DNA from 4 places in the Streptomyces sp. NBC_01283 genome. Region 1 is predicted to be linked to each of the others. Evidence: riboswitches for the same ligand, from Rfam matches in the RefSeq annotation. Region 1 holds a riboswitch; each other region holds the start of a gene.
What was found. A riboswitch is a leader RNA that binds a small molecule or an ion and turns the genes downstream of it on or off. The one in region 1 is predicted to bind thiamine pyrophosphate.
Positions count from the first base shown of each region.

Region 2: it holds a riboswitch for thiamine pyrophosphate, as region 1 does, so the genes downstream of both, thiC (phosphomethylpyrimidine synthase ThiC) here and thiM (hydroxyethylthiazole kinase) in region 1, are expected to answer to the same signal.
Region 3: it holds a riboswitch for thiamine pyrophosphate, as region 1 does, so the genes downstream of both, OG302_RS12825 (thiamine ABC transporter substrate binding subunit) here and thiM (hydroxyethylthiazole kinase) in region 1, are expected to answer to the same signal.
Region 4: it holds a riboswitch for thiamine pyrophosphate, as region 1 does, so the genes downstream of both, thiO (glycine oxidase ThiO) here and thiM (hydroxyethylthiazole kinase) in region 1, are expected to answer to the same signal.

Region 1 covers NZ_CP108430.1:372,680-377,860, reverse strand. Annotated here, with positions in the region: gene tenA (thiaminase II) at 1-181, opposite strand, end outside; gene thiD (bifunctional hydroxymethylpyrimidine kinase/phosphomethylpyrimidine kinase) at 187-1,029, opposite strand; gene thiE (thiamine phosphate synthase) at 1,026-1,664, opposite strand; gene thiM (hydroxyethylthiazole kinase) at 1,898-2,677, opposite strand; TPP riboswitch at 2,725-2,850, opposite strand; gene OG302_RS01515 (LuxR C-terminal-related transcriptional regulator) at 2,949-5,181, opposite strand, start outside.
Region 2 covers NZ_CP108430.1:4,700,125-4,705,305, reverse strand. Annotated here, with positions in the region: gene OG302_RS21430 (DUF4234 domain-containing protein) at 68-754, shown strand; gene thiC (phosphomethylpyrimidine synthase ThiC) at 832-2,676, opposite strand; TPP riboswitch at 2,669-2,813, opposite strand; gene OG302_RS21420 (YibE/F family protein) at 2,885-4,327, shown strand; gene OG302_RS21415 (SsgA family sporulation/cell division regulator) at 4,419-4,856, opposite strand; gene OG302_RS21410 (IclR family transcriptional regulator) at 4,960-5,181, opposite strand, start outside.
Region 3 covers NZ_CP108430.1:2,866,143-2,871,323, forward strand. Annotated here, with positions in the region: gene OG302_RS12815 (ABC transporter ATP-binding protein) at 1-69, opposite strand, end outside; gene OG302_RS12820 (ABC transporter permease) at 69-1,808, opposite strand; gene OG302_RS12825 (thiamine ABC transporter substrate binding subunit) at 1,784-2,878, opposite strand; TPP riboswitch at 2,962-3,079, opposite strand; gene rlmN (23S rRNA (adenine(2503)-C(2))-methyltransferase RlmN) at 3,134-4,240, opposite strand; gene OG302_RS12835 (hypothetical protein) at 4,390-4,848, shown strand; gene OG302_RS12840 (phosphatidate cytidylyltransferase) at 4,935-5,181, opposite strand, start outside.
Region 4 covers NZ_CP108430.1:6,667,131-6,672,311, reverse strand. Annotated here, with positions in the region: gene thiE (thiamine phosphate synthase) at 1-97, opposite strand, end outside; gene OG302_RS30200 (Rv2175c family DNA-binding protein) at 215-580, opposite strand; gene OG302_RS30195 (NAD(P)/FAD-dependent oxidoreductase) at 660-1,826, opposite strand; TPP riboswitch at 2,011-2,123, shown strand; gene thiO (glycine oxidase ThiO) at 2,121-3,311, shown strand; gene thiS (sulfur carrier protein ThiS) at 3,308-3,526, shown strand; gene OG302_RS30180 (thiazole synthase) at 3,533-4,327, shown strand; gene pknB (Stk1 family PASTA domain-containing Ser/Thr kinase) at 4,419-5,181, shown strand, end outside.

The DNA.
Region 1 (5,181 bases):
CGGCGCTGGCCAGCGCACGGGCGTAGTCGCGCAGGTAGAGGGCGTCCTGGGCCAGGTAGTAGACGAACTTCTCCCGGTCCAGGGTGCCGTCGCCGAGGCCGGTGAGAAACGGCAGCTTGTCGATGGCCGAACGTATCTCGGCCGTGGCGGTCCACAGCTCGTCGCAGAACGTCGTGGTCATGGTGCTCAGCTCCAGTACTGGTGGAAGTGGTGGACAGGACCGTGACCGTGGCCGACGTGCAGGGTGTCGGCCGCGCGCAGGGCCCCGGTCAGGTAGTCCTTCGCGGCGCGGACAGCGGTGTTCCAGTCGTCGTGCTGCGGGCGGAGGGCGGCGATCGCGGCGGAGAGGGTGCAGCCGGTGCCATGGGTGTTGCGTGTGTCCACGCGAGGCGCGGACAGCTCGGTGACGCCCGCGCCCAAGGCGCCTGTGGCTCCTGTGGCGTCGGTGGCGTCAGCGAGGATGTCGACGGATTCTGCGTCGTGCGTGTGGTGGCCGCCCTTGAGCAGGACACGCTGGGCGCCGGCTTGGAGGAGTGCGCGGGCCTGCTCGACGGCGTCGGTGCGGTTCTGTGCGGCGGCGATGCCGAGGAGGTCGCCGGCCTCGGGGAGGTTGGGGGTGATGAGGTCGGCGAGGGGCAGGAGACGCTCGCGCAGCACGCTCACCGCATCGGCCTCCAGGAGACGGTGACCGCTGGTCGAGACCATGACGGGGTCCAGGACGACGTACCGGGGGCGGTGGCGCTCCAGCGCGTCCGCGACGGCTGCGGCGATGGCGGCGTCGGCCAGCATTCCGATCTTGACGGCGTCCACCCGGACGTCGGCGAACAGCGTGTCGAGCTGCTCGGTGACGAACGCCGCAGGCACGGCATGGATGCCGGTGACGCCCTGGGTGTTCTGTGCGGTCAGGGCGGTCAGGACGGCTGTTCCGTAAGCGCCGTTGGCGGAGAACGCCTTCAGGTCGGCTTGGATGCCGGCGCCGCCGGAGGGGTCGCTGGCGGCGATGCTGAGGGCGATGGGCGGGCTGGTCATGCGGGGACCTCCTGGCGCAGGGTGCGGATGAGGGAGCGTGCTGAGGCCTCGGGGTCGGGCTGTCCGCAGATCGCGCTGATGACAGCGATCCCGGCCGCACCGCTCGCCTTGACCGCGGCGGCCTGGGAAACGCCGATCCCGCCGATGGCCACGCACGGCAGCGGGCTCTCCTGGACGATCCGGGCCAGCCCGCCCAGACCGAGCGGGGCGTCCGCGTCCGGCTTGGTGGACTGCTCGAACACCGGACCGACACCGAGGTGGTCGACGGCATCCGGTACGTGCGCCAGCTGCCCGGGACGGCTGACGGACAGGCCGATGTAGGCGTGGGGACCGAGCCGGCGTCGGGCGGTCGTGGGGGAGAGGTCCCGCTGCCCCAGGTGGACGCCGTCCGCGTCCAGCCGGACCGCCACATCCAGACGATCATTGACGATCAAGGGGACGCCGGTGCCCGCGAGTTCGGCCTGGATCGCCTGGCCGAGCGCGCACAGCGTGCGGGCGTCCGCGTCCGGCTCGCGCAACTGGACAGCGGTCACACCGCCCTTGACGGCGGCTGCCACGGTGGCCGCGACACCGCGGTCGCCGCAGAGCCGGGTGTCGGTGACGAGATACAGGGAGAGGTCAAGTGGTGGTCGCATGGGGTGCTCCTTGGGGTCTCCCGGCCGGGCAAGGGCGTGGGAAACGCAGCGGGAGGTGCAGGGAAAGACAGGGCCCTGGCGTGCAGGAACCTTGAGTTGTCCGGCAGGGGTGAGGGTGTGCGTCTGCGGGGTCTGACCGACTTGGTGGTGGGTCGCACCCCAGGTCGGCGGAGGCTGTTCAGCAGGTGGCGTCCGGCCGACCGCTCACTGCAAACCCCGCAACACCCCTGCGCTCAGCGCAGGTTGAGGGCCTCGGCGAGCCGGTCGGGGCTGAGTTCGTACAGCGCATCGATCAGTGCGACCGCGAACGTGCCGGGCCCCGTCGAGCGCGTGGCGGCGCTCTCCGCGGCCACGGTGAGCAGGCCCGTCGCGGCAGTGGCGGCCAGCAGCGCGTCGCCGGTGACGGCCGTGCAAGCAGCCACCAGGGCGCCCAGTGAGCAGCCGGTTCCCGTCACCCGCTGCAGCAGCGGGTGCCCATTGGCCACACGCACCACGCGCGTCCCGTCGGTAAGGACGTCTTCCGGACCGCTCACGGCGACCGCGCAGCCGTAGCGCCGGCCCAGCGCGCCGGCCGCGGCCAGCGCCGCCTCGGGGGCATCCGTACTGTCCACGCCGCGCCCGCCCGTGCCGCCGCTGTCCAGCGCCAGGATCTCGGAAGCATTGCCGCGAATGACCGCTGGCGGCGCGCTCTCCAGGAGTTCGCGGGCCAGGCCGGTGCGCCAGGGCAGCGCGCCGACCGCCACCGGGTCGAGCACCCACGGGCGCCCGGCCCCGGCCGCTTCTTTGACCGCGATGCGCATCGCCTCGGCCGTCGCGGACGTGACCGTCCCCAGGTTGACCAGGACGCCCCCGGCCACCCGGGCCAGTGCTCCGGCCTCCTGCGGGCTGTGCACCATCGCGGGGGAGGCCCCCGCCGCGAGCAGCACGTTCGCGGTGAACTGCGACACCACGACGTTGGTCAGGCAGTGCACAAGGGGTGCGGAGCTCCGCAGCGACGCGATCACGTCGGCCACGGCCTCACGGGAAACGGCAGGGCCGTTTTGGGCAGGTACGGAGGCAGCATCCATCGTCAGCACCCTTCCTACGCCGGCATTACCCGGTCCAGGTTCATGCGGTCGGCAGAAAGGGGAGCAAGTCCCGTCCGCCCTCTCAGCCCGGCTACTCCCGAGCTCCCGCGGTGGTCACCACGCAATGTACCTCCCCCGGGAACGGGAGTTCGCACTCGGGGCACCGCACGGCACGACACGGCTCCGCTGGTGGCGGTCAGCGGTCAGCGGTCAGCGGTCAGTGCTCACGCGTGAGCGCGGTGGCGAGTTGGGTGCGGGAGCGGATGCCGAGCTTGCGGTAGATGCGGCTCAGCATGGTTTCTACGGTTTTGACCGAGATGAACATCTGCTGGGCCGCTTCCTGGTTCGTCGCGCCGGTGCGCACGAGTTCGGCCAGATGCAATTCGTGCTCGGTCAGACGTTGGGGCGTCGGTGCCGGCGAGTTGCTGGGTGCGGAGGGATGGCCTGTCAGGTGAGCCAGGTGGTTGTTCGCAAGCGCGGTCCAGGGGCGTGCTTCGGCGTCTTCGAAGAGCGTACGGGCCCTTTCCCACGCCGTTCGCGCAGCGGCGGCACGCCGGCGGCGGCGTTCGACACGGCCGCGCAGCAGGTGGGTGCGGCCCTCCTCGACGGGGAGGCCGAGCGCTGCGAAACCGTGGGCCGCGTCCGCCAGGAGTTCCGCGGCCTCGGCGACGGCGTCGCCACCGTCGAGGTAGCGGCACAGGCCTCGGGCGCGGGTCAGCGCTGCACGCAGAGCGGCGTGTGCGGGGTGCGCTCCCACCCGTTCCTGCATGTGATCCAGCAGACCGCGGGCCTCGTCCGTACGACCGCAGAGCGCGTACGCCTCCACCGCGTCCCCCTGCCAGCGCAGCACGGCTGGATCAGCGGCCCCCGAGCGCGACTCCAGCTCCGCGACCTCCGACAGCGTCGCGGCGGCCTTCTCGACGCGACCGGTGTGCAGAAGTGCGGCGCCCAGGGCCCATAGACCGCGTGTGGTGTGCAGCGCGTCCTGTTCCTCGCGCGAGGCGCGCACGCCGTGGGCGGCGTAGCGCAGTGCGTGGGCGAAACTGCCGCCGCCGGCCTCGGCCATGGCTGCCGTGTACCAAGCGGGACCGGGCGACAGGCCCGCCGCCGCCGTGAGGTCGACGGCACGGGCCGACCAGTGCAGCGCCTGACCGCAGGCACCACGCCCTGCCTCGACCTCGGCGAGGCTGCGCCACAGATCCACCAGGTCCTCCGGCTCACCGCACTCCTGGGCCGCGGGCATCAGGTGCAGGAGGAGAGCGCGGGCCTCGGGCAGGCGGGCGTCGAACACCGCGTGGCGGGCGGCGAGGTACTGAGGGCTGTTGCGGATCCCCAGCCGCGCAGGCGGCACGGCCAGCGACAGTGCCCGGTCCAAGGTGGCCGTGGCGGTGTCGAGGTGGCCCAGGACGCGCTGCATCCGGGCGGTCATCGTGAGCGCGGCCGCCTCCAGCGGGATGTCGCGAGCTGTTTCGGCCAGGCCGGTGGCGGCCTGCGCGTGGTGCAGGGCACTGGTTGCATCCGCGCCGGAGAGGTTGGCCTGCACTGCGGCGCGCAGTTCGACGGCGGCGAGCAACGCGGGGTCCTGGGCGGCGGTCCTGCGGGCGGTGGCGAGCAACGGGCGCGTTCCGGCGGTGTCCTGACCGTGCGCGTCGACAACGGACAGCAGGGCGTGCACCTGCTGGGCGGGAGCGCCGTGCTCCGCCACGATGCGGTCCGCCGCAAGGCGGGACAGCGCGGCAGAGCCGCCGGCCGCTGCCTCCTGCGCCGCCTCGGCGAGGCGGTCCAGGCGCAGCCGGTGCCGATCGGCGGGAGTGAGGCGTGCGGCGAGGAACAACAGCTCGGCCGCGCGCAGACGTTCGCCCACCGTGCGGGCCACGACCGCCGCGTGTGCGGTGTCTTCGGCGACGGCCAGGTCCGGGGACTCCTGGGCCAGCGCGGTGTGCAGGGCGCGCGCGACGGTTCCACGACAGCAGGCGGCGAGGGCACGGTGGATCGCGGTGCGTCGCTCGCGGGTCACCGTGGCGGCCGCGGCGTCGGCCAGCGCCGGCGCGGCGAACCGGTAGGGGAGAGGTACACCTGCGGGCAAGGGGCCCGTGCTGCCGTCCGTGGTGAGCAGCCCGGCGTCGCGGGCGTGGGCGAGATGGTCTTCGGCGCTGCGACACCCGCTCTGCCGCAGCAGGTCCGCGTCGCATCCGCCCGCGAGCGCCGCGACCTGAAGCGTGGCGCGGACGTCGGCAGGAACGGAGGCGAGCCAGGCGGCGGCGAGGTCGCGCACCTGCCGTGGCGGGTCAGGTGGCCCGGTGCGGCCGTCGGCGACGCCAGGAGGGGATCGCAACCAGGCGTCGAGCAGCCCCCGGTGGCCGCCGCAGTAGCGGTGCAGGGGTGCCGCCCACCGAGCGGGCCACCCCAGGCGCGCGCATTCGGCTGCCGTCTCGGCGAGGTCGCACGCG
Region 2 (5,181 bases), 4.3 Mb from region 1:
CCGCTGATGTCTCCCCAGAAGAAGATCACACCCGGCACCGACGAGGGCTGATCAACTGGGGGCCCACATGGAACAGCTCCAAGCAGTGCAGCAAGTAGACCGCTACGTGCACGAGAGGCGCTCGACGGACCAGAGATTCGTCGGTTGGGGCATCTACTTCTTTCTCCTGTCATGGGTGACGCTAGGCATCTACGGAGTCGTGCTGTTCTATCGCCGACTCAACCGTGCTGACCTCTTCAGAGGTCGCCGTGTGCACTACTACAACGCGGTCATCGAGGCCTCAAAGCAGTACGCCGAGGAGCATGGCCAGTACGAGGCCAGTCACGATGAGCTGGACGACCTGCAGCGCTTTGTGAAAGGCCGTTTCGAGGATGAGCACAAACCAATCAAAGCTGGACTGTCGGTCTTCCTGTCCTTCATCACGCTAGGGGTCTACGGATGCATCGCGATCTATCGGTTGATGCGCTTCTGGTGGCAGATCCAGCTCACTGAACAGGACTTCGACGACAAACTCAGTGTCGCCTGGACCAAACTCGGGATTGTCCGGTATCCGCTGACCTTCGAGCCCGTCCAAGCGCTGAACCGCAGCTTCGGGATGCACTTCCTTCTCTCGTTCGTCACGCTCGGGATCTACGGCATCGTGTGGGACTACCGACTTCACACCGACCCGGAGAAGCTCTACCCCGAGGTGCACTCCACCGAGGACGCGGTCCTCAACGCTCTGCGGGTCGCCGATCCGGTCCTCCCTCACTAGCCATCCGCTGTGGTTCGCCGTACGGGGAAGCGCCGCTCCAGAAGCCGAAGTCTCCTGGAGCGGCGTTTAACTGCGCGTCAGTCCGCCAGCGGCAGGTACACCCGATTCCCGCTCGCGGCGAACTCCTTCGACTTCTGGAGCATCCCCGCCGCGACCTCCTCAGCCGTCGCGTCCGCAGCCGCAGTACCGCCGAACTGCTCCGTGATGCTGTGGCTAATCTTCATGCTGCAGAACTTCGGACCGCACATCGAGCAGAAATGCGCCGTCTTCGCGGGCTCCGCGGGGAGCGTCTCGTCGTGGAACTCCCGCGCCGTGACCGGGTCGAGAGCCAGGTTGAACTGGTCCTCCCAGCGGAACTCGAAGCGTGCGTCCGAGAGCGCGTCGTCCCAGTCCTGCGCGCCCGGGTGCCCCTTGGCGAGGTCCGCCGCGTGGGCCGCGATCTTGTACGTGATGACGCCGGTCTTCACGTCGTCGCGGTTGGGCAGGCCCAGGTGCTCCTTGGGCGTGACGTAGCAGAGCATCGCCGTGCCCCACCAGCCGATCATCGCGGCGCCGATGCCGGACGTGATGTGGTCGTACGCGGGCGCGATGTCCGTGGTCAGCGGGCCGAGCGTGTAGAACGGCGCCTCCTCGCAGATCTCCTGCTGAAGGTCGATGTTCTCCTTGATCTTGTGCATCGGGACATGTCCCGGGCCCTCGATCATGGTCTGTACGTTATGACGCTTGGCGATCGTGTTGAGTTCCCCGAGCGTGCGCAGCTCGGCGAACTGCGCCTCGTCGTTGGCATCCGCGATCGAACCGGGACGCAGACCGTCACCGAGCGAGTACGTCACGTCGTACGCCGCGAGGATCTCGCACAGCTCCTCGAAGTTCTCGTAGAGGAAGCTCTCCTTGTGGTGCGCGAGACACCAGGCCGCCATGATCGAGCCACCGCGCGAGACGATGCCGGTCTTGCGGTTGGCGGTCAGCGGGACGTACGGAAGGCGCACGCCCGCGTGCACCGTCATGTAGTCCACGCCCTGTTCGGCCTGCTCGATGACCGTGTCCTTGTAGATCTCCCAGGTCAGCGCCTCGGCCTGGCCGTCGACCTTCTCCAGGGCCTGGTAGAGCGGCACGGTGCCGATGGGCACGGGGGAGTTGCGCAGGACCCACTCGCGGGTGGTGTGGATGTTGCGCCCGGTGGACAGGTCCATGACCGTGTCGGCGCCCCACTTGGTCGCCCAGGTCATCTTGTCCACCTCCTCCTCGATGGAGGAGGTCACCGCGGAGTTGCCGATGTTGGCGTTGACCTTCACCAGGAACTTCTTGCCGATGATCATCGGCTCGATCTCCGGGTGATTGACGTTGGCGGGGATCACCGCGCGGCCCTCGGCGACCTCCGCGCGCACGACCTCGGGGTCGAGGTTCTCGCGGATCCCGATGAACTCCATCTCGGGCGTGATCTCGCCACGGCGGGCGTACGCGAGCTGCGTCACCGCCTGGCCGCCACGGCCCCGGCGGGGCTGGCGCGGGCGGCCGGGGAAGACCGCGTCGAGGTTCTTCAGGCCGCCGCGCGGCGAGGTGTGCTTGATGCCGTCGTCCTCGGGACGGGGCGGGCGGCCCACGTACTCCTCGGTGTCGCCGCGGGCGATGATCCAGTTCTCGCGGAGGGGCGCGAGGCCCCTGCGGACGTCGGTGTCGATGGACTCGTCGGTGTACGGCCCCGAAGTGTCGTACAGGGTCACGGCCTTGCCGTTGGTGAGGTGCACCTGTCGGACCGGCACCCGCAGGTCGGGGCGTGAACCCTCGACGTACGCCTTGTGCCAGCCGATGGACTTCCCGGCCTCCGCGGCGACCGTGTTCTCGCCGTTTCCGGCGTTCTCGCCGTTCTTGTTGTTCTCGTCGCTGCTGGAGGCAGGCGTGCGTGTGTCCGATGTGGTCATGAGACCTACTCCCTACGCCGGCATTACCCGGTAACAGGTTCGGCGGTCGACGCAGCGGATTCCGTACGGTTCATACCGTTTCGTACGGAGGTCAGCGCCCTCTCAGCCCGGTGCTCCGAGCTCCCGCGATTGCAAAGGTGCCTCCACGCTAGCGTCACGTCGGGCGCGCTGAACAGAGGGCCCCCTCCGTTCTTGCGATGATCGGGCAGTGACCACCACACAGCCGCCGTCCCAGCCGCCCGCCCAGAACGTGCCGCAGGATCCGCACGGGCACTCCCACAGCCATGGCCCGGCCGCCCCCGTCTCCAAGCATCTGCGCAAGGTCATCGCCGCCGTGCTGATTCCTTTCGCCGCGGCGGTGGTCGTGGGGCTCGCGGTGTTCTGGCCAGGGGGCGCACCGTCCCACGAACGCACCGGAGTCGGCTTCGACCGGCAGACCCAGTCGGCCACGGTGACGAAGCTGCAGGAGCTCCCCTGCAAGGACGTGAACGCCTCCCAGACCCCGCCCAACGGCGACACCTCCACCGCCGAGGGGCAGTCGGCGCAGTCCCGTGCGAAGGGCGTCTGCAAGAAGGCGACGATCGAGGTGACCAGCGGAAAGGACAAGGGCCGCACCTTCACCGAGATCGTCCAGCCGGACTCACCGCGGCAGTTGCGCCAGGGCCAGGAGGTGGTGGTCGCCTACGAGCCCACGGCCCCCGAGGCGTTGCAGTACTCGGTCACCGACGTGAACCGGAAGTTCCCCATGGCGCTGCTCGCCGGGATCTTCGCCCTCGCCGTGGTCGTGGTGGGACGGATGCGCGGCGTCATGGCCCTGGTGGCGCTGGCGTTGAGCTTCCTGGTCCTGACGTTCTTCATCCTGCCCGCGATCCTGCAGGGCTCGAACCCGCTGGTCGTGGCGGTGATCGGGGCCAGCGCCATCATGCTGATCGCGCTCTATCTGTGCCACGGCCTCACGGCGCGTACCTCGGTCGCGGTCCTCGGCACGCTGATCTCCCTGCTCCTCATCGGCCTCCTCGGCTCGCTCTTCATCGGCTGGGCCTCACTGACCGGCAACACGGACGACAACACCGGCCTGATCCACGGCCTGTATCCGTCCATCGACATGAGCGGCCTGCTGCTCGCCGGCGTCATCATCGGCTCGCTCGGCGTGCTCGACGACGTGACGGTGACGCAGACGTCCGCCGTCTGGGAACTGCACCAGGCCAACCCCACGATGGGCTGGCGCGGTCTGTACGGCGCCGCCATCCGCATCGGCCGCGACCACATCGCCTCGGTCGTCAACACCCTGGTCCTGGCCTACGCGGGTGCCGCGCTGCCCCTGCTGCTGCTCTTCTCGATCGCCCAGAGCAGCGTGGGCACGGTGGCCAACAGCGAGCTGGTGGCCGAGGAGATCGTGCGCACCCTGGTCGGCTCGATCGGCCTGGTCGCCTCCGTACCGGTGACGACCGCGCTCGCGGCCCTGGTGGTCTCGGCCGACCGCTCGACTCCCACGGGCCACACGGGCCACACGGGCCACACGGGAGGCACAGCCCACGCGGGAGGCGCGGCCCACCCTGGAGGCGGTGCCACTCCCGCCGCTCCCGCGCCCCCTGTCCACCCCGCACCCAAGCAGAGCCGCGGCGGAAAGGGCCGGCGCCGCAAGGCCTGAGGCTCACGCGTCCCGGCACCGCAAGGCTCACGCGGCCGATGCCACGAAATGCACCAATCTGCCGTACGGCTGCGCCCCTTGGCTCGCGGAGTCAGCCGGCGCTCTGCTCCTCGGCGAGGATCCGGTCCAGCGCTTCGTCCAGGTGGGTCTCGAAGTCGGCGAGCGCCCGCTCCTGCCCCAGCGGAACCAGCTTGTCCGTACGGTCCAGGAAGGCGAGGAGCGGTGGGATCCCCACCCTGAACAGCGCCTGGTCCGCACCGACCTGAAGCCGGATCAGCACCTCGTCGAGCAGCTCGGGATCGGTGGGGGCGATGTGCACGTCCCCGTCACCGCAGGCCCCGCCCACCCCGTCGACCAGCAGCTCCCGCCCGAAGGCCCAGGTCACGGGTGCGTCTCCGGGGAGATGGAAGGTCAGCCGGACGGCGTAGGGATCGCCGGTCTCATAACGCAGCTCCACCGGGATGCGAAACGACAGCTCCTCGGAAACGAGGAAGCTCATCATGACCTCTGCCTGGACCGACTCGCGCATCGTCCGCCTACCCCGTCGCTAAAGCTCGACTGGCCAGGAACCAACTCCCTGACACTCATGGCATCTTGCTTAACGTACACATCAGATCACAAGGAGTGAGTTTTCAGATGCTGATAGAGAAGGCAAGTGTCCCTAGTAGCCTTCCGATCTCATTCTGCAAGCGCTCAGCCGCAGGGAGTAGCCGGTCCGCCTGATAGGCCGGAACGGAAATTGCCATGGTCGCCGCAGTGTTACCCGCAGTGATCGGAATCGCGGCGCAGACCGTCCCCAACGCGTACTCCTGCCGCTCCACCACGGGCTTCATCCGGCCCATCCCGTCCAGGCG
Region 3 (5,181 bases), 2.5 Mb from region 1:
CGCATCAGCCAGAGTCAGCAGCCCCGCACCCTGCCCCGACCCCACACCCACACCCACACCCACACCCATCAGAACTCCCCAGTCGTGCGGTCGGTACGGAGGCGTTCGAGCAGCAGCAGCGACACCGCGCACACCACCATCAAGATCGTCGAAAGTGCCATCGCCTGCCCGTAGTTGAGCTCACCGGCCCGCCCCAGGAGACGGGCCACGGCGACCGGCAGGGTCGGGTTGTCCGGCCGCGCGATGAACACCGTCGCGCCGAACTCCCCCAGGGAAACGGCGAAGGCGAACCCCGCGGCGATCAGCAGCGCCCGCCGCACCATCGGCAGATCGACCTCACGCCACGCCCGCAACGGCGATGCCCCGAGCACGGCGGCCGCCTCACGCAGGCGTCCGTCCACCGCGCGCAGGACGGGAAGCATGGTGCGTACGACGAAGGGCACGCCCACCAGCGCCTGCGCGAGCGGCACCAGGATCCATGTGGACCGAAGGTCCAGCGGCGGCTTGTCCAGCGTGATCAGGAACCCGAAGCCGACCGTCACCGCGGACACCCCGAGCGGCAGCATCAGCAGCGCGTCGAAGCCGCGCACCAGACGGCCGGCCCTCCGGGTGAGCGCCGCCGCCGCGAGCCCGCCGATCACCAGGGCGATGGCGGTGGCGGCGAGCGCGTACTGGAGCGAATTCCACACGGCCTCGATCGGCGGGACGAGGAAGGCCCCGCCCTCCGCCGATGTCAGCTCCCGGTAGTAGGTGAAGCCGTAGCCGTCGGGGCCGCTCAGCGAGCGCTCGATCAGGACCCCGAGCGGCAGCAGGATCAGCACGGCGATGGTGAGCATGACCCCGCCCAGCAGCGCCCACTGCCCCGCGCCACGCGGCCGCCGCGCCACCGCGGACGCGTCGACGAGCTTCAGGGCACTCTCCCGCCTGCGCACCGTCCACGCGTGCACGGCGAGGATCAAGCCGACCGCCGCGAACTGCACGATCGTCAGGACGGCGGCCGTGGACAGGTCGAGGAGCTGGGCGGTCTGCCGGTAGATCTCGACCTCAAGGGTCGAGTACGCGGGCCCGCCGAGGATCTGCACCACACCGAACGAGGTGAAGGTGAACAGAAAGACCATGAGGGAGGCGGCGGCGACCGCGGGCCCAAGCGCGGGCAGCGTCACGGTGCGCCAAGCGGTCCACCGCGAGGCGCCGAGCATCCGCGCGGCCTCTTCCTGGCGCGGGTCGAGCTGCGACCAGAGCCCGCCGACGGTCCGTACGACGACGGCGTAGTTGAAGAAGACGTGCGCGAGCAGGATCGCCCACACGGTCGTGTCGAGCCGCACACCCCACATCTCATCGAGCAGCCCACCGCGCCCGAGCAGCGCGAGGAACGCGGTCCCGACGACGACCGTCGGCAGCACGAACGGCACCGTGACGACCGCCCGGAGCACCTGCTTGCCCCTGAACTCGAAGCGCACGAAGACATACGCGCCGGGCAGCGCGATCAGCAGCGTGAGCGCGGTCGACGCGAGCGCCTGCCAGGTGGTGAACCACAGCACGTGCCGGACGTCGGACTGCCCGACGACCTCCGCGATCCGCCCGAACTGCCACGCCCCGCCCACCTTCAGGCCGCGCGCGACGATCGCGGCGACCGGATAGGCGAAGAAGACCGCGAAGAACGCGACGGGCACGGCCATCAGACCGAGCCGCGCCGCGCTCCCGCGCGAGCGCCCCTTACGGGAAGCACTCCCCTTACGTGAAGGGCTCCCCTTGCGAGAGGCGCTCCCCTTAGGGGATCCGCTTACTTCAGTACGAGCGAGGTCCACGACTTGACCCACTGATCACGGTTGTCGGCGATCTTCTTCGGGTCCATGGTCTCCGGGTCGTCGACCTTCACGCCGTGCTTGACGAACAGCTCGGGCAGCTCGGTCTTCTCCCGCACCGGGTTCACGAACATGTTCAGCGGCATGTCCTTCTGGAACTCGGCGCCGATCAGGAAGTCGAGCAGCGCCTTGCCGCCCTTCTCGTTCTTGGCGTTGCTGAGCAGACCCGCGTACTCGACCTGCCGGAAGCAGGTGCCGGTCGCGACGCCGGTCGGCGCCTGCTTGGGCTGCGGCTTCGCGTAGAGCACCTCGACGGGCGGCGAGGAGGCGTACGAGACGACGAGCGGCCGGTCGCCCTTCGCCTTCTTGCCGCCGGCGGACCCGGAGAACTCTTCGTTGTAGGCCTGCTCCCAGCCGTCGACGACCTTGACGCCGTTGGCCTTGAGCTTCTTCCAGTAGCCCTGCCAGCCGTCGTCGCCGTACTGCGCGGCGCTGCCGAGCATGAATCCGAGGCCGGGCGACGAGGTCGAGGCGTTCTCGGTGACCAGCAGATCCTTGTAGGCGGGCTTGGTCAGATCCGCGAAGGACTTCGGCGGCGCCAGCTTCTTGTCGGCGAAGTACTTCTTGTCGTAGTTGACGCAGATGTCGCCGCTGTCGACGGGCGTCACCCGGTGCTTGTCCCCGTCGACCCGGAACTCCGACCCGACCTTCTCCGAGCCCTTGGCCTCGTACGACTGGAAGAGGCCGTTGTCGAGCGCACGCGAGAGCAGGGTGTTGTCGACGCCGAAGAAGACATCGCCCTGCGGGTTGTCCTTCGAGAGGATCGCCTTGTTCACGGCGGCACCGGCGTCGCCGTCCTTCAGGACGTTGACCTTGTAGCCGGAGCTCTTCTCGAACGCCTTCAGTACGTCCTTGGAGACGTTGAAGGAGTCATGGCTGACGAGGGTGACGCTCTTGGAGTCGGCCTTGTCGCCGCTGTCCGACGAGCTGCCGCACGCGGAGAGCGCGACGAGCCCGATGCTCACCGCGACCGCGGTGACCGTGACCTTCTTGGTGGTGCTCACTGAGTTCATTCCTCCTGGAGTGACCAGGAAGAGACGCGGCCCTGCCCGCGGACCAGACCGGATCGGACGGGTCCGCGGGCAGGGCGCAACAGCTTGAGTGATGTCCGAACTTCCTACCCGGAATGACCCGGGCAAGGTTCAGAGGGTCTGCGGCCAACCTGTCCTTGGCTGCCGCACTCTCAGCGCTGTGGCGCTCCCCTGTCGGAATATGAAGATGTGTTCCGGCTATGAAGTTGTGTTTCGGCCAGCCTAACGCCCGGCAGACTAACGCTCCGACGCGGCGAGCTGACCGCACGCCCCGTCGATCTCCTGGCCCCGGGTGTCACGAACCGTGACGGGCACCCCATGAGCGGCAATGGCGTCCACGAAGGCCTTCTCGTCCTCGGGCCGCGAGGCCGTCCACTTCGACCCGGGCGTCGGGTTCAGCGGAATGAGGTTCACGTGCACGGGCTTGTTCTTCAGCAGCCGCCCGAGGCGGTCACCGCGCCAGGCCTGGTCGTTGATGTCGCGGATCAGCGCGTACTCGATGGAGAGGCGACGCCCCGACTTGGCGGCGTACTCCCACCCGGCATCCATCACTTCACGCACGTTCCAGCGCGTGTTGACGGGTACGAGGGTGTCGCGGAGCTCGTCGTCGGGCGCGTGCAGCGAGATGGCGAGGCGGCACTTGAAGCCCTCGTCGGCGAAGCGGTGGATGGCGGGCACCAGACCGACGGTCGACACGGTGATGCCACGCTGCGAGAGGCCCACACCGTCCGGCTCGGGATCGGTCAGCCTGCGAATCGCCCCGGTCACCCGGTTGTAGTTAGCAAGAGGCTCACCCATCCCCATGAACACGATATTGGAGAGCCGAGCGGGCCCTCCGGGGATCTCCCCGTCCCGCAGCGCGCGCATCCCGTCAACGATCTGATGCACGATCTCGGCGGTCGACAGATTCCGGTCGAGCCCGGCCTGCCCCGTCGCACAGAACGGACAGTTCATCCCGCACCCGGCCTGCGACGAGATGCACATCGTCACGCGGTCCGGATAGCGCATGAGCACGGACTCGACGAGCGTCCCGTCGAAGAGCCGCCACAGCGTCTTGCGCGTGGTGTCGTCGTCACAGCTGATGTGCCGCACCACGGACATCAGCTCGGGAAGCAGCGCCTCCTGGAGCTTCTGACGTGAACCGGCGGGAATGTCGGTCCACTGCTCCGGGTCGTGCGCATACCGCGCGAAGTAGTGCTGCGAGAGCTGCTTGGCACGAAACGGCTTCTCGCCGGCAGCGGCAACGGCTTCCTTGCGCTCGGCGGGCGTGAGGTCGGCGAGATGCCGCGGCGGCTTCTTGGCTCCGCGGGGCGCGACAAAGGTGAGTTCTCCGGGTACAGGCATGGTCCATCCAGTGTCGCAGACGATGGGAGCCCTCCCCTGTCCACCCGCGGCGGCACGGAGAACCGGTCGGCGAAAGGCCTGTCATGTGCCTGACATGGATCACTAGAGTCTTCACCGACAACATCAACTTCGCTGGAGGTAATCAGCACGTGTTGAATCAAACGGGGAAGGCGCTCTTGATCGGCGCCACCGCAGCGCTCGCCGTGACGACCGCGGCACCGGCCCACGCCGGGACCGGCGTCCAGGCCGCGGCGGTCAGCAAGCACCAGGAAGTGCGCTGCGTGAAGCAGAGCGGCAGGACCTGCGCGTACTCGGTCTCCTTCTTCTACTGGAACAAGAAGGGGTCCGCCAAGCGTGGCCTGAACTACGTCCAGTCGGCCAGGTCTCCGTACAAGGCGGGCAAGGCGCGCTGGCTGTACAAGCAGCCGGGCGGCTCGACCCACGTCGGCAAGAGCTGGCGCAAGGCCCACTCGATCCCGCACGGCAACGCCGCCGAGGTCGAGTGGGGCAAGGTCGGGACCACCACAGGGCCCAGGCTCCGCAAGGGCACGCTGGTCTGTGTGCAGTGGAAGAACCTCTCGCAGAAGGCGTGCCACAAGCTGAAGTAAGCGGCGTACGGCACACCGCACGCGGCATGCGAAAAGGGGCTCGCCGTCCAGATGGACGGCGAGCCCCTCACGTACGCATGCGCAGGTCAGCCGGACCCTACGAAGATCACGAGCAGCAGCCACACGACCGGTGCGGTCGGCAGCAGCGAGTCGAGGCGGTCCATGATGCCGCCGTGCCCCGGCAGCAGCGTGCCCATGTCCTTGATGCCGAGGTCACGCTTGATCATCGACTCGCCCAGGTCCCCGAGCGTCGCGCTCGCGGCGACCGCGAGGCCGATGAGCAGCCCCTGCCACCACGTGCCGCCGTCGATCAGGAACTCCATGCACAGCGCG
Region 4 (5,181 bases), 6.3 Mb from region 1:
CGAGGAACTCGGGGAGGTCTCCCTGGCGCTTGCGGGCGTCCACACACAGGTAGAGGCGGGCGTCGGCGAGCTGCTCGCGGGCAGGCTTGGTGGCCATGAAGAGGTCCCCCCGGGTCGTCGGTGGCCTACGCGCCGTGGGTCCCCGGGGGACCCACGGCCCGTACGCAACGGTTTTCCGTTTCGGTCGGACGCGCCTCGGTCGGACGCGTCCCGGTCAGACGGCGAGCGCCTGGGCGCGGCGCTTCACCTCCGTGCCGCGATTCTCACTGAGTGCCTGCGCGGGGGTGCCGGGCAGGGTCGGGTCCGGAGTGAAGAGCCACTCCAGCATCTCTTCGTCGGAGAAGCCGTCGTCCCGCAGGAGCGTCAGGGTGCCGGTGAGGCCCTTGACGATCTTGTCGCCGTCGATGAAGGCCGCCGGCACGGCGAGCGCGCGGTTCTCACCACGGCGCACGGCGATCAGCTGGCCCTCCTTGACCAGCTGGCGCACACGCGTCACCTCGACGTCGAGCATTTCTGCGATGTCGGGGAGGTGGAGCCACTCGGGGACGAGAGCATCAGTCTTTGCGTCAATCTCGGTCACGGGGACAAGCGTAGCTCCGGGCACCGACAGCGGCCGGGCAGCGGGTCCCCCGCGGTCCCGGCGTCGGTGACGGCAGCGCTTAGGGCAGCACTGCCTTCTTGAGCGGTACGGCGGGGTCCGCCGCCAGCTCGGCGGACAGGCGGGCGCCCGCCTCGATCAGCTTGCGGCCCTGCGCCAGGTCCCTGGGACGGCCCACCGCGAGGAGGGCCACCAGGGCGCCCCGCCGGAGCCAGCACACGCTCCAGGCCGCCCCCGAGGGGTCGCCGCGCCACACCAGCTCGTCGGCGGACGCGTGATGGCCCGCGTACTGGACGAAGCGGCCGAACTGCTCGGACCAGAAGTACGGGACCGGGTCGTACGCCGAAGGGGTCTCGCCGATGATGTTCGCCGCGACCGTGCGCGGGCCCTGGAGGGCGTTGTCCCAGTGGTGGACGAGCAGGCGCTCGCCGTACCGTCCCGAAGGGAAGGATGAGCAGTCGCCGACCGCGTACACGTCGGGTTCCGACGTCCGCAGGTGGTCGTCGGCGAGGACCTCACGGTGGGCGCCCAGGGTGATGCCGGAGTCCGCGAGCCAGTCCGTGGCGGGGCGTGCGCCGATGCCGACGACGACCGCGTCCGCGGGCAGCCGGGTGCCGTCGTCCAGGAGGACGCTGCCGGGCTCGACGCGGTCCACGCGCGCGTGGGTGCGCAGTTCGGCTCCGGAGTCGGCGTACCAGGACGTCATCGGCGCCGCGACCTCCGCGGGCAGCGCCCCGGCGAGCGGACGCGCGGCGGCCTCGACGACGGTGACCGAGCAGCCCGCCTCGCGTGCGGCGGTCGCGAACTCGGCGCCGATCCAGCCGGCACCGACGACCACGATGCGGTGCTGTTCGGCGAGCACGGGCCGCAGCCGCTCGGCGTCGTCGAGGGTGCGCAGCAGATGGACGCCGGGGACCCCGGAGACACCGGGGAGCAGGATCGGGCGGGCGCCGGTGGCGATGACGAGGGCGTCGTAGGGCACCGGGCCGGACGCGGTGTCCAGTTCGTGGTCCGCGGGGCGGACGCCCGTGACCTCGTGGCCCAGGCTCAGCTCGATGCCGAGTGCCTCGAAGTCGATGTCGAAGGCGGAGCCCTCCGCCTTGCCGAGCAGCACGGCCTTGGACAACGGCGGCCTGTCGTACGGCTGATGGGGCTCCGCGCCGATCAGGGTGACCGCACCGGCGAACCCCTGCTCGCGCAGGGCCACGGCGGTCTGCACCCCTGCCATCCCCGCACCGACGATGACGACCCGGCGCTCTTCCTGCCTCCGCTGCTCACTCACCCGATCACTCTAGGGCGGCGGGCGACGCGCGCCTCAGGGACCCGCGAGGAGATCTCTGACACACCGTCACTGCTCCTGACCGCCCAGCTGCCCTACCTACCCCGGGACACCAAGGGCTAAGGTTGCCGTGCAGAGCACTCGCGGGAGCCCGGACGCACCGGGCTGAGAGGGAGGCTGGACGGCCTCCGACCGTACGAACCTGATCCGGGTCATGCCGGCGAAGGGAGGGGCTGGACACCCATGCATCCACGTACACCACCCCGGGAGACGACCGACGTCCTTGTCGTCGGGGGCGGCATCATCGGCCTGGTCACGGCCTGGCGGGCGGCCCAGCGCGGCCTGTCCGCCGCGGTCGTGGACCCCGAGCCCGGCGGCGGCGCGGCGCAGGTCGCAGCGGGCATGCTGGCCGCCGTCACCGAGCTGCACTACGGGGAGCAGGCGCTGCTCGGCCTGAATCTGGCCTCCGCGCGGCGCTATCCCGACTTCGCGGCGGAGCTGACCGAGGCGAGCGGCCGCGATCTCGGCTACCGCGCGTGCGGCACGCTCGCCGTGGCGCTCGACTCCGACGACCGTGCCCATCTGCGGGAGCTGCACGCCCTTCAGCAGCAGTCGGGGCTCGCATCGGAGTGGCTGAGCGGGCGCGAGTGCCGCCGCCTCGAACCGATGCTCGCACCGGGCGTCCGGGGCGGACTGCGTGTCGACGGCGACCACCAGATCGACCCGCGCAGGCTCGCCGCGGCGCTCCTGGTGGCCTGCGAGCGGGCGGGCGTGGTCTTCCACCACGCGTGGGCGGACCGCCTGTCGGTCGTACGGGACCGGGCCACCGGTGTCGTCCTCGCCGACGGCACCGCCCTGGAGGCCGGTCAGACCGTGCTCGCCGCGGGCAGCCTCAGCGGACGCCTCTCCGGCGTCCCGGAGGGTGTCCTGCCGCCCGTACGCCCCGTGAAGGGGCAGGTGCTGCGGCTCACGGTGCCGCAGCGGTACGCGCCGTTCCTGAGCCGCACCGTGCGCGCCGTCGTGCGCGGCAGCCACGTCTACCTGGTGCCGCGCGAGAACGGCGAGCTCGTCGTCGGCGCGACGAGCGAGGAGCTCGGCTGGGACACGACGGTCACCGCGGGCGGCGTGTACGAGCTGCTGCGGGACTCCCACGAGCTCGTACCCGGCATCACGGAACTGCCGCTGACGGAGACCCGCGCGGGCCTGCGCCCCGGCTCCCCCGACAACGCGCCGCTGCTCGGTCCGACCGCGCTCCCCGGCCTCCAGCTGGCCACCGGGCACTACCGCAACGGCGTACTTCTGACGCCCGTCACCGGTGACGTGCTGGCGCACGCCCTGACCACCGGTGAACTGCCCGACGAGGCACGGGGGTTCACCCCTCTGCGCTTCGCCGGCACCCCCCGCACGCAGCGCTTCATGGAGCAGCCCGCATGACCCTCCCAGCAGTGACAGCCGTCTCCGTCAACGGAGAAGCACGCGACGTGGCCGCGGGCACCACGCTCGAAGATCTCGTCGCCACCCTGACCGCGGCCCCGTCCGGCGTCGCCGCCGCCCTCAACGAAACCGTCGTCCCGCGCACGCGCTGGTCGGCCACCCCGCTCAGCGACGGCGACCGCGTCGAGATCCTCACCGCCGTACAAGGAGGCTGAACCGACATGGCAGACGACGCCTTCGTCATCGGCGGGCTCACCCTTTCCTCCCGCCTGATCATGGGTACGGGCGGTGCGCCGAGCCTGGACGTCCTCGAACGCTCCCTCGTCGCCTCCGGGACGGAGCTGACGACGGTCGCGATGCGCCGCCTCGATCCCGGTGTGCAGGGCTCCGTGCTCTCCGTCCTGGACCGGCTCGGCATCCGTGTGCTGCCGAACACGGCGGGCTGCTTCACCGCGGGCGAGGCCGTCCTGACCGCCCGGCTCGCGCGGGAGGCGCTCGGCACCGACCTGGTCAAGCTGGAGGTCATCGCGGACGAGCGCACGCTGCTGCCCGACCCGATCGAGCTCATCGACGCCGCCGAGATCCTCGTCGACGACGGCTTCACGGTCCTCCCGTACACGAACGACGACCCGGTCCTGGCCCGGAAGCTGGAGGACGTGGGCTGCGCGGCGATCATGCCGCTCGGCTCCCCCATCGGCTCCGGGCTCGGCATCCGCAACCCGCACAACTTCCAGCTGATCGTCGAACGCGCGGGCGTGCCGGTGATCCTCGACGCGGGGGCGGGCACGGCGTCCGACGCGGCGCTCGCGATGGAACTGGGGTGTGCGGGTGTGATGCTCGCCTCCGCTGTTACACGGGCGCAGGAACCGGTTCTGATGGCCGAGGGCATGCGGCACGGCGTCGAGGCGGGACGGCTCGCGTACCGTGCGGGGCGCATTCCCCGGCGCCACTTCGCCGAGGCGTCCTCGCCCGTGGAGGGAATGGCCCGGCTCGACCCGGAGCGGCCCGCGTTCTGAGCGTCCCGCGCCTGTTACAGCTCGGCTGCAGTCGGGGCCCGAGTCCGACCGGGCGGGCAACCGTGTCAGCGGTGGCTCGTAGACTCCCTGCGTGGACACGACCCTTCAGGACCCGCTCGTCGGGCAGGTGCTCGACGGCCGCTACCGCGTGGACGGGCGGATCGCGGTCGGCGGGATGGCCACGGTCTACCGGGCCGTGGACACCCGCCTCGACCGCGTGCTCGCGCTCAAGGTGATGCACCCGACGCTGGCCGCCGACGTCTCGTTCGTCGAGCGCTTCATCCGCGAGGCGAAGTCGATCGCCCGGCTCTCGCACCCGAACGTGGTGGGGGTGTACGACCAGGGCGCCGACGGTGCGTACGTCTATCTCGCGATGGAGTACGTCGCGGGATGCACCCTGCGTGACGTGCTCCGCGACCGCGGCGCCCTGCAGCCGCGCGCGGCCCTCGACATCCTGGAGCCGGTCCTCGCCGCGCTCGGCGCCGCACATCGCGCGGGGTTCGTGCACCGCGACATGAAGCCGGAGAACGTCCTCATAGGGGATGACGGCCGGGTCAAGGTCGCCGACTTCGGGCTCGTGCGCGCGGTGGACACCGTCACGAACACGACCGGCACGGTCCTCGGCACCGTCTCCTATCTCGCTCCCGAGCAGATAGAACACGGCACGTCCGACACGCGTGTGGATGTGTACGCGTGCGGGGTCGTGCTCTACGAAATGCTGACCGGCGCCAAGCCGCACTCGGGTGAGTCCCCCGCCCAGGTGCTCTACCAGCACCTCCATGAAGACGTGCCGCCCCCGTCGGCGGTCGTTCCGGGGCTCCCCGTCGAGCTCGACGAGCTGGTCGCCTCCGCCA